2 regions of the Rhizobium sp. AN68 genome follow, and region 1 is predicted to be linked to the other one. Evidence: predicted binding sites of a transcription regulator. Region 1 holds the regulator's gene; the other holds the start of a gene.
The links. The regulator LexA, encoded in region 1, represses DNA repair genes until DNA is damaged. The targets are predictions, from matches to a motif close to TGTTCNNNNTGTGTTCNG.
Positions count from the first base shown of each region.

Region 1 (5,302 bases):
AGCCTCAGAAACGTTGCCATTTCCGCCCTGATCATTCTGGCTTTCTCGCCCTCGGAAATCATGGGTCCCAGTTTTCAGATGTCATTTGCGGCCACCATAGCGCTTGTTTCCGCCTATGCCTTCTGGAGCCGTTGGCGCACGGACCGCGAACGGCTGTTCATCGGGCGCAAGCCCGCATGGCTGAAGGTGGCGGAAATGATGGGCGCGGTCATTGGCGGCGTTATCACGACGTCGTTGATCGGGGGCCTTTCGACGGCGATCTATTCGGCCGAACATTTTCACCGTGTCACCACCTATGGACTGTTCGCCAATCTGGCTGCAATGCCGCTCATGTCACTGATCGTCATGCCATTCGCTCTTATCGCCATGCTGCTGCTGCCCTTCGGGCTCGATGCGCCGTTCCTGAAGATCATGGGTTATGGCATGGCACTCGTCATCGAGGTTGCAAACGAGGTGGCCTCCTGGGGCGGCAGCGCAGCGACGGGGCGTCCGCATGGATGGTTTATCGGTTTGGCTTCGGTGGGTTTCCTGCTGCTGACATTGCTGCGAAGCAAGCTTGCGCTTCTTGGCATCCCGTTTCTGCTCTTCGCCTTCGGCGTGTCGGCAGTTACGGCCTATCGTGATCTGCCGGATCTATTGATTCACGAGGACGGCGACTTGGTAGCACTCCTGGAGGACGGCAAGGTCTCAACCACAAAAGCCCGTCCGCAGGGCTTCGTTTACGGACAGTGGCAAAGGGCGCTGCTGCTGCCGGAAAAAACCGTGCCGCCAGATTTTATAAATGGTGAGAGCATGGCAAATAATGCTGGTTCTGACTCGAGATCGAAACTGTCGCCGGAAGACATGGCTGTGGTGGTACGCGAGATGACGGCGGCGCTCAAAGGCGCCAAAGCTGGCGTCTTCACCTGCAGGAAAGACATATGGTGCGTAGCGAGCGCCGCAAGCGGAGAGTGGGTCGTCGTTCTGAAAGATGGCCGCTTCGCCGGAAAAGCCTGCGATATTGCCGATATCGTCGTTGTTTCCCGCAGAACCTCTTTTTCGCAGTGCCGCTCGGGAGCACTCCTGCTCAGCCGTGACATCTTGCGGCGTCTCGGTTCTGTGGAAATAGATTTTGCTGACAAGAGGGAGGAGGGTGTGGTGAGCGGGCTGCGCGCCGCAATCGCCGGAACGGACAGGCCCTGGAGCCAGCACCGTTATTACGACTGGAAAAGCGGACGTTTCGACCGTGATCTGCCGCAGCCCATCATCCGGCTGCTGGCGGCGTCGCAATGACTGCCGCCAGCATGGATCATCGGGCCTTGGCGCGCAAATCTTCAGTCAATTCGCCGATCCCGCCAACTTCCTCTTCATGACCAGCGTCGCGCCAGCTCTCCTTCAAACCGGCCTCGTACCATTCTTGCATGGCAGGCAGGGCGAGCAGCAGGTCGCAATAGGCTTTCGCTGCTGGCGAAAGATCCGCGCTGCCATAGGTCTGGAAACGGAATGCAACCGGGCAGAAGAAAGCATCGACCGCCGTGAACTTTTGACCGGCAAGATATGGCCCGCCGAATTTTGTAAGACCCTCGCTCCACAACGCATCGATCCGCTTTATATCGGCCTTAAGTCCGGCATCGCCGCCCCTGGGTTTGACCCGAATGCCCACCGACATGGGATAGAGATTGCGCAGCGAGGAAAAGCCGGCATGCATCTCACTTGCGGCCGAACGCGACCAGGCCCTCGCATGCTTGTCGCTTGCCCAGACACCCTGGTGTCTTTCGGCAAGATATTCGACGATCGAAAGCGTTTCCCAAACCGTCATACCCTCGTCGACCAGGCAGGGCACCTTGCCCGTCGGCGAAAAGGAGGAGAAGGATACGCCTTCGCCGAACGGAATGAGCTTTTCATCAAAGGCGATACCGAGCGTGCGCATCAATACCCACGGCCGCAGCGACCATGAAGAATAGTTCTTGTTGGCTATATAAAGATCGTACATGGCGTATCTCCCGGATATGACGCGTATTTCTACACCTGCCAAGCGTTCACGGAATATCGAAAATTATCCATGGCTCCCATAAACGCCGTTGATGAATGGTGATGTGGGGCCGCTGAGAGCGCGCCTTCGATAAGTCACCCTTTGGTGACGACTAAAACTGACTGCGCAACACGACAGAACAACGTCGCTAAAAAACAGCGGATGGGATCGCTTCGACAATTACAGCGAGCAGCCCATTCGCCACCACGCCTGTAGCGAAACCGAAGCATCTTTATGGAGCAGGAACTCAGTTTAGAAAGGGCAACGCGCATAGGCTGGATGGCGCATATCCTCGTGCACCCGCAAAAGCCCGCCACGTTTGGAAAAAGCCAAACCCAATATAGGCGCCATCTTCACGATGACGCCTATTATAAAGTGAATACGTTCGGTTCGATAAGATCAATGGTAGCGGCGGATCAGCCCCACCAGCTTGCCCTGAATTTTAACCCGGTCGGGCCCGAAGATACGGGTCTCATAGGCTGGGTTTGCCGCCTCGAGCGCAATGGAGGCACCCTTGCGGCGGAAGCGCTTCAGCGTGGCTTCCTCGTCATCCACCAGAGCCACAACGATATCCCCGGGATTGGCGGTGTTGCCGTTGCGGATGATGACTGTGTCGCCGTCGAAAATGCCGGCCTCGATCATCGAATCACCCTTGACCTCAAGAGCGTAATGTTCGCCCGTGCCAAGCATGTCTACTGGCACGGCCACATCATGGGTGTTGTTCTGGATGGCGGAAATCGGTACGCCCGCAGCGATGCGGCCCATGACCGGCACGGTGACAGCGCCGCCCAGATCATTGGCCGGCGTCTTGGGGGCAGGGGCCGGTTCCGGCGTTTTGGGCTTGCCAAGGCTGCCTTCGATAACGCTTGGCGAAAAGCCGCGCTGCGGCCTTGCACCCGGCGTATAAGCCTCGGGCAGCTTGATGACTTCCAGCGCCCGAGCTCTATTCGGTAGCCGACGAATGAATCCTCGCTCTTCGAGAGCGGTTATCAGGCGGTGGATGCCGGATTTCGAAGCAAGATCGAGTGCGTCCTTCATTTCATCGAAGGAGGGCGGCACGCCGGACTCTTTCATTCGTTCATGAATGAAGAGAAGCAATTCCTGCTGTTTGCGCGTGAGCATGAGGAAAACACCCTTTAGAATCGTAGTGGAAGTCGCGAAACAAATACAGAACGAACACTATATGTTCCATATGTGTTCTGCAATCCCCTAAAATTTCGTGAAGGTGCCATCTGTTGCTGTGATGATTTGCCTCATAGCACGCAATTGTGCTTTTGTGCGGTCGAAACCGTCCCGGCATGCTCCGGGCGGAAGGCCAGCAGGATACATTTTCATGACGAAACCCTATAGCGTTGACCATCTCGTTTTGCCCGTGGAAGTCATAGGCGTCGCCGTGAAGCGCCTCGTCAGTCTTGGCTTTACGGTTGCGCCGGAGGCTCTGCATCCTTTCGGCACCCAAAATGCCTGCGTATTTTTCGCCGATGGCACCTATCTGGAGCCGCTCGCAATTACTGATCCGGCTAAATATAATGCGTCAATAGAGAGGGGTGATGTTTTCACTGGCAGGGATGTGGCCTTCCGGCAACGGGACGGGCAGGAGGGTTTTTCGGCTCTTGTCGCCAGGACTGAAGACGCCTTGGTTGACCATGAGCGGTTTCGGGCAGCCGGCCTTTCGGCGGGCGATGTTTTCGAGTTTTCGCGGCCTGTTCGGATGCCGGATGGCTCGCAAGGCGAGGCGGCGTTCCGGCTTGCTTTTGCTGCAAGCGGGGCGGCCGCGGATTTCTTTTTGTTCAGTTGTCAACGGGTTCAAGCCCTTCCGGGCGATCGCACCATGCTGGAGCGCCACGCCAATGGTGTCACCGGCCTCAGTGAAATCGTCCTGTTTACCGGCGGCGATATGAAGGTGGCGGGCCTGATCGAGACGGTGTTTGGCTGTGAAGGCAAATGGTCTCCGGGCGGTGATATGGTTTTCGCGACCGGCAATGCCAGCATCAGATTGACCGGAAAACCGGCTTTCAGCGGGCAGGCCCTGAATGCTCAGGATGGCAACGAAGGCGGATTGCGCGGCGCGGGCATTGTCTTTTCGTCACACGATCTTGCCGTGACAGAGGCGGTGCTTGCTGCTAATGGCGTGTCCTGCGCAAAAGCGGACGGCCGTCTGGTGGTGCCCGCAGCACCCGGTCAGGGTGTTGCCTTCGCCTTCGAGGAAAAATGATGAGCGTTACGAACAATCTTAAAGTCACCGCCGGCGATGGCGCCAGCAAGGTTTCCTTCTCGAATACCGAGCGGTTTTCGCTGATTGCCGGCCCCTGCCAGATGGAAAGCCGCGAACATGCCTTCATGATCGCTGGCGTCCTGAAGGAGCTTTGCGACAAGCTGGGAATAGGGCTTGTCTACAAGTCCTCTTTCGACAAGGCGAACCGCACTTCGCTTTCCGGAAAACGCGGCATCGGCCTGGATAACGCGATGCAGGTTTTTGCCGATCTCAAAAAGGAATTCGGTTTTCCTGTTCTGACCGACATCCACACGGAAGAGCAATGCGCCATCGTTTCCGAGGTGGTGGACGTGCTGCAGATTCCGGCGTTCCTCAGCCGCCAGACCGATCTTCTCGTTGCTGCCGCCAAAACCGGCCGCATCATCAACGTCAAGAAAGGCCAGTTTCTGGCGCCCTGGGACATGAAGAACGTGCTCGCCAAGCTCAATGAGAGCGGCAATCCGAATGTGATGTTGTGCGAGCGCGGCGCGTCCTTCGGTTACAACACGCTGGTTTCCGACATGCGCTCTTTGCCGATCATGGCAGCGCTCGGCGCACCTGTCGTGTTCGATGCCACCCATTCGGTGCAGCAACCGGGCGGGCAGGGCGGCTCCACAGGTGGCCAGCGCGAATTCGTCGAGACGTTGGCGCGTGCGGCCGTTGCGGTTGGCGTGGCCGGCCTCTTCATCGAGACGCATGAGGATCCGGACAATGCGCCGTCAGACGGCCCTAACATGGTCCACTTGAAGGACATGCCGAAACTGCTCGAAAAGCTTCTGGCTTTCGACGCGATTACGAAAGCCTGATCGGCTGACCGTGACGGCGGGCACTTTTGTGCCAATCGATTTTAATGGCGGGCGGGCCGTTTCCGCTGCCCACCGTCATTGTAATTTCTTCGCCATCGTCTAAGACAGGCGACGGAAAATATCTGTTCCATTCCCAAGGGAGAGACCATGACTGCCATTACCGATATCATCGCGCGCGAAATTCTCGACAGCCGCGGCAATCCGACCGTTGAAGTCGACGTTTATCTCGAA
Region 1 is NZ_JARWMI010000003.1:1,267,316-1,272,617, forward strand. It holds gene RBH71_RS19225 (ComEC/Rec2 family competence protein) at 1-1,272, shown strand, start outside; gene RBH71_RS19230 (glutathione S-transferase family protein) at 1,289-1,972, opposite strand; gene lexA (transcriptional repressor LexA) at 2,411-3,133, opposite strand; gene RBH71_RS19240 (VOC family protein) at 3,345-4,226, shown strand; gene kdsA (3-deoxy-8-phosphooctulonate synthase) at 4,226-5,071, shown strand; gene eno (phosphopyruvate hydratase) at 5,219-5,302, shown strand, end outside.

Region 2 (5,302 bases), 600 kb from region 1:
TTGGCGCGGGTGATGCCGACGTAGGCTAGACGACGTTCTTCCTCCAGACCGGAGCGGCCGCCTTCGTCCAGCGCCCGCTGGTGCGGGAACAGACCTTCTTCCCAACCGGGAAGGAAGACGGTGTCGAATTCCAGCCCCTTGGCGGAATGCAGCGTCATGATTGAGACGGCATCGAGATTTTCGTTCTGCTCGGCATCCATGACGAGCGCGACATGCTCGAGGAAACCGCGCAGGCTCTCGAAGGCCTCCATCGAGCGGATGAGTTCCTTCAGGTTTTCCAGCCGACCGGGTGCTTCCGCCGTCTTGTCGGCCTGCCACATGGCAGTATAGCCGCTTTCGTCCAGGATCTGCTCGGCAAGCGTGGTGTGTTCGGTGTTTTCCAGAAGCCCCTGCCAGCGGCGGAAATCCTGCACCACGTCGAACAGCGCCTTGCGCGCTTTCGGTTTCAGCTCGTCGGTCTCGATGATGTCGGTCGCTGCCGCCAGCATCGGAATGTCGCGGGCGCGGGCGTAATCATGCAGATTGCGGATGGTCGTGTCGCCCAGGCCGCGCTTGGGGGTGTTGACGATGCGCTCGAAGGCCAGATCGTCGGCCGGCTGGCAGACAAGGCGAAAATAGGCCATGGCATCGCGGATTTCGAGACGCTCGTAGAAGCGCGGACCGCCGATGACGCGGTAATTGAGGCCAAGCGTGACGAAACGGTCTTCGAACTCGCGCATCTGGAAGGAGGCGCGGACGAGAATGGCCATGTCGTTCAGCTTGTGGTTCTTGCGCTGAAGCTGCTCGATTTCTTCACCGACGGCGCGGGCTTCCTCTTCGGAATCCCAGGCCGCATGCACTACGACCTTCTCATCGTCGGGGCTGCTGCGCTCGGTGAACAGGGTCTTGCCGAGACGCCCTTCATTATGGGCGATCAGATGGCCGGCGGTGCCGAGAATATGCTCGGTGGAGCGGTAGTTGCGCTCCAGCTTGATGACCTTGGCACCGGGAAAATCCTTGTCGAAGCGCAGGATGTTGTCCACTTCGGCGCCGCGCCAGCCATAGATCGACTGGTCGTCGTCGCCGACGCAGCAGACGTTTTGCGGCTCGCCTTTGGGGCGCTGGGCAAGAAGCCTGAGCCACATATATTGCGCCGTATTGGTGTCCTGATACTCGTCCACCAGAATGTAGCAGAATTTCTGGTGGTACTCCTTCAGAATATCGGGATTGCGGCGGAAGATGCTGATGGGGTGCAGCAGAAGATCGCCGAAATCGCAGGCGTTCAGCGTTTTCAGCCGGTTCTGATAGGCCGTGTAAAGTTCGCGGCCCTTGCCATTGGCAAAGGCACGGGAATCGCCCTCGGGAATATCCGGCGGTGTCAGTCCCTTGTTCTTCCAGCCGTCAATCATGCCGGCGAATTGTTTGGCCGGCCAGCGCTTGTCATCAAGACCTTCGGCCTGGATAAGCTGTTTGATCAGCCGCACCACATCGTCGGTGTCGAGAATGGTGAAATCAGACTTCAGGCCGATGAGTTCGGCATGGCGACGCAAGAGCTTGACACCGATGGAGTGGAAGGTGCCGAGCCAGGGCATGCCCTCAACCGCTCCGCCGACCAGAACGCCAATACGTTCCTTCATCTCGCGGGCGGCCTTGTTGGTGAAGGTCACGGCCAGAATCTGGCTGGGATAGGCGCGTCCGGTCGCCAGAATATGGGCGATGCGGGTGGTCAGAACGCGGGTCTTGCCGGTGCCGGCGCCCGCAAGCACCAGAACAGCGCCGTCCAGTGTCTCCACGGCCTCGCGCTGCTCCGGGTTGAGGCCGGAAAGATAGTCGGGCGTGGGCCGGGCCTGATCGCGTGCCGCCATGGCGCGCGCGGCAATGCCAAGCCCGCCGGCGTTGCCTGCATCGGCATTGTTCGTCGCCTTGCGCGGCGCCTCAGGTTCTTCGTCGAAGAACGGCATATCGTCAAAACTGTTGCTCATGCGGCCCAATGTAGTGATTCGGTATATAAAGGCTAGAACCGTGTTCTGCTTTTATTCCGGTATCATCAGTCAAAACGCCTATTCCAAGACGTTTTTTCGTCTCAGGCCCGCCTGTCGGCATCAAAAGCCGTGTCCACCGGCAATTGCAGCGCCACGGCCAGTTGGTTGGTCTTGGCGGCAAGGGCGATGACGCGCATGAGATCGGCATGCTGTTCGCCCGTCATGCCCTTGGCTTTTGCAGCTGCGGTATGGGAGTGGGCGCAGTAGGAGCAGCCATTGGTGACGGAAACGGCGATATAAAGCATTTCTTTCACCAGCGGATCGAGCGCTGAAGGTGTGGCCATCACCGCCTTGACCTCGGCCCAGGTCTTTTCCAGAAGATCGGGATCGAAGGCGAGGTAGAGCCACATATTGTTGATGAAATCCGATTTCCGCGTTGTGCGGATATCGTCGAACACAGCCTTGACGCGCGGGTTGGCTTCAGGATTTTCGGCTTTCGTTACGGTGCTCATGCATTCCTCCCGTCATGGCTATCTCAGCTGCAGATTACCGGATTGGCGAATGTTTGCGACAGAAATGGCCGTCAGTGCGCTTTCGACGACAATTCATCACAAATTACAATTATGTAAGGAACGGATTTGTGCGTTGCCTTCGTTAAGGCATGCGGGAATACTTCTACCGTTCCGAAAAGCTCTTTTCGGGGCGGGTTTATGCTGTGCGGATAATCGGAGAATTGTATGCGGGTGTGGAAACAGGTGGGTGTCTGTCTTGCTGTGGCGGGAGCAGGACTCTGTCTTTGGGGGTTTTATTCACCCGAAGCGCGGAATCTGCTCGCGGGTATCGGCATCGGCAAAACACCTGTTGGCGCGGTCGAGGTTGCCGCATCCGGTGCCAGAACACCCGGTTCGTCATCCGGACAGAATGCCGGCGCCGCACGCCGCGATGGCAATGCGACCCTGGTGGCGATGGCTCCGGTCAAGCAGGGCACGGTCAATGACAGGCTGAACGCCATCGGCAGTGGCGAGGCCATCCAGTCGGTTGTCGTCATGCCGCAGACATCAGGCACGCTTTCGGAAATCCGCATTTCATCCGGCGCCCGCGTCGTAAAGGGGCAGGTGCTCGCGCGGCTCGATGACGAGGAGCAGGTGATCGAGCGGGACAAGGCGCAGGTTGCGCTACGCAGCGCCGTCGAAAAATCGAGTTCCTACAGTAACCTGAAATCCGTATCCCGCCTTGATGTGCTGGACGCGCAGATTGCCGAAGAAGCCGCCAAGCTTGCACTGAGCACCGCCGAGCTGAACCTCAGGCGCCGCGACATCGTCGCACCGATTGAGGGTGTTGTCGGGATCGTGGCCGCCAATATCGGCGACAATGTCACCACGCAATCTACGATCGTCGGCATTGATGACCGTTCTCAAATTCTGGTCAATTTCTGGGCGCCGGAACGGTTCGTAACTGCAATTACCGTCGGAATGCCTGTAGAGGCCACCTCGATTTCACGCCCCGGCGAGACGTTCAAGGGTGAGGTCGAGGCCGTCGACAACCGTGTCGACGCCGCAAGCCGTACCATCCGCATCCGGGCACGGTTTGCTAACGAGAAGGATGAGCTTCGGGCCGGTATGTCCTTTGGCGTCACCATGCGTTTTGCCGGAGAGACCTATGCCTCCGTCGATCCGCTGGCCGTGCAGTGGGATGCCGAAGGTTCCTATGTCTGGCGCGTGACCGACAATAAATCGGCCAAGGTGCGGGTGCAGATCGTGCAGCGTAACCCCGACGCCGTTCTCGTGAAAGCGGAACTGGCGGAAGGCGATCAGGTCGTGACCGAAGGATTGCAGCGGGTGCGGGAGGGGGTGCCGTCCGTGTCGCAAGCCAGCCGAAGCCCGAGGAGGTTGCCAGCCAATGACGACTCAGTCGCCTTCGGGTCAGGATTCCAAGCTCGCCTTCACCGCACTGTTCGTTCGCCGGCCCATTCTGGCAGCGGTTCTCAATACGTTGCTTGTGGTTGCCGGCCTTGCCGCGCTGGTTGGAGTTGAGGTGCGCGAGTTGCCGGATGTGGACCGGCCGTCCATCAGCGTCAGGACGACCTATGAAGGTGCGGCGCCCGAAACCATCGATCAGGAAGTGACGCAGACCATTGAGGGGGCTGTTGCGCGCGTCAGCGGCGTCAAATCCATCTCCTCCAATTCGCAATTCGGCACCAGCCGCGTAACGATGGAATTCGGCGACAATGTCGATATGGCCGTTGCCGCAAACGATGTGCGCGATGCCATTGGCCGCGTAACCAACCAGTTGCCTGACGATGCTGACGAGCCGCAGATCATCAAGGCGGATTCCGACAGCCAGCCGATCATGCGTCTTGCCGTCACTTCGTCCACGCTCAGCATGGAAGATCTGACCAAGCTGGTGGATGACGAAGTCATCGACCGCCTTGCCGCCGTCGATGGCGTGGCGGATGTGGAGCTTTACGGCGATCAGGAAAAAGTCTTCCGCGTCGATCTCAATCAGGCCGCACTTGCCAGCCGTGGTCTGACGGTGACGGACATTTCCACCGCGCTGGCCAGTGCCGCGCTTGATGTGCCGGCGGGATCGCTGAAAAGTTCGACGCAGGACATCGTCGTGCGCGCGACCGCGAGCCTCACGAAGCCTGAGGATTTTTCCAACCTTCTGATCAAGGACAATATCCGCCTGCGCGATGTGGCAACCGTGATGCTGGGTGCGGATGACGAATCCACCTCGCTGCGGTCCAATGGTGTGCAGGGCGTGGGTCTCGGCGTCATCCGGCAGGCGCAGTCCAATACGCTCAATATCTCCACCGGCGTGAAGGCTGCCGTCGAGGCCATGTCGGCCAACCTGCCGCAGGGTACGCGCATCGTGGTGACCAGTGACGACGCCGTCTTCATTGAAGGCGCGTTGCACGAGGTGGAACTGGCGCTTGGTCTTTCCGCGCTCATCGTGGTTGTGGTGCTCTACCTGTTCCTGCGTGACTGGCGGGCAACCCTCATTCCGGCGATCACCATGCCGGTGGCTTTGATCGGCACGATCATCGCCATCTACATGGTCGGATTCTCGATCAACATCCTTACGCTGCTCGCCATCGTTCTGGCGACGGGTCTGGTGGTCGATGATGCGATCGTGGTGCTGGAAAATATCGTGCGCCGCCGTGCGGAGGGAATGGGGCCGCGCGCTGCCGCTGTTCTCGGCACGCAGGAAGTGTTCTTCGCGGTGATTGCGACGACGGCGACCCTTGCCGCAGTGTTCATTCCGCTCTCCTTCCTGCCGGGCCAGCTGGGTGGCCTTTTCCGTGAATTCGGTTTCGTTCTAGCCTTCGCTGTCGGTCTTTC
Region 2 is NZ_JARWMI010000003.1:1,868,053-1,873,354, reverse strand. It holds gene RBH71_RS22275 (ATP-dependent helicase) at 1-1,961, opposite strand, end outside; gene RBH71_RS22270 (carboxymuconolactone decarboxylase family protein) at 2,063-2,473, opposite strand; partial or broken gene RBH71_RS22265 (efflux RND transporter periplasmic adaptor subunit) at 2,699-3,864, shown strand; gene RBH71_RS22260 (efflux RND transporter permease subunit) at 3,861-5,302, shown strand, end outside.
Region 2: the regulator LexA is predicted to act here: its motif matches at 2,003-2,020, upstream of RBH71_RS22275 (ATP-dependent helicase).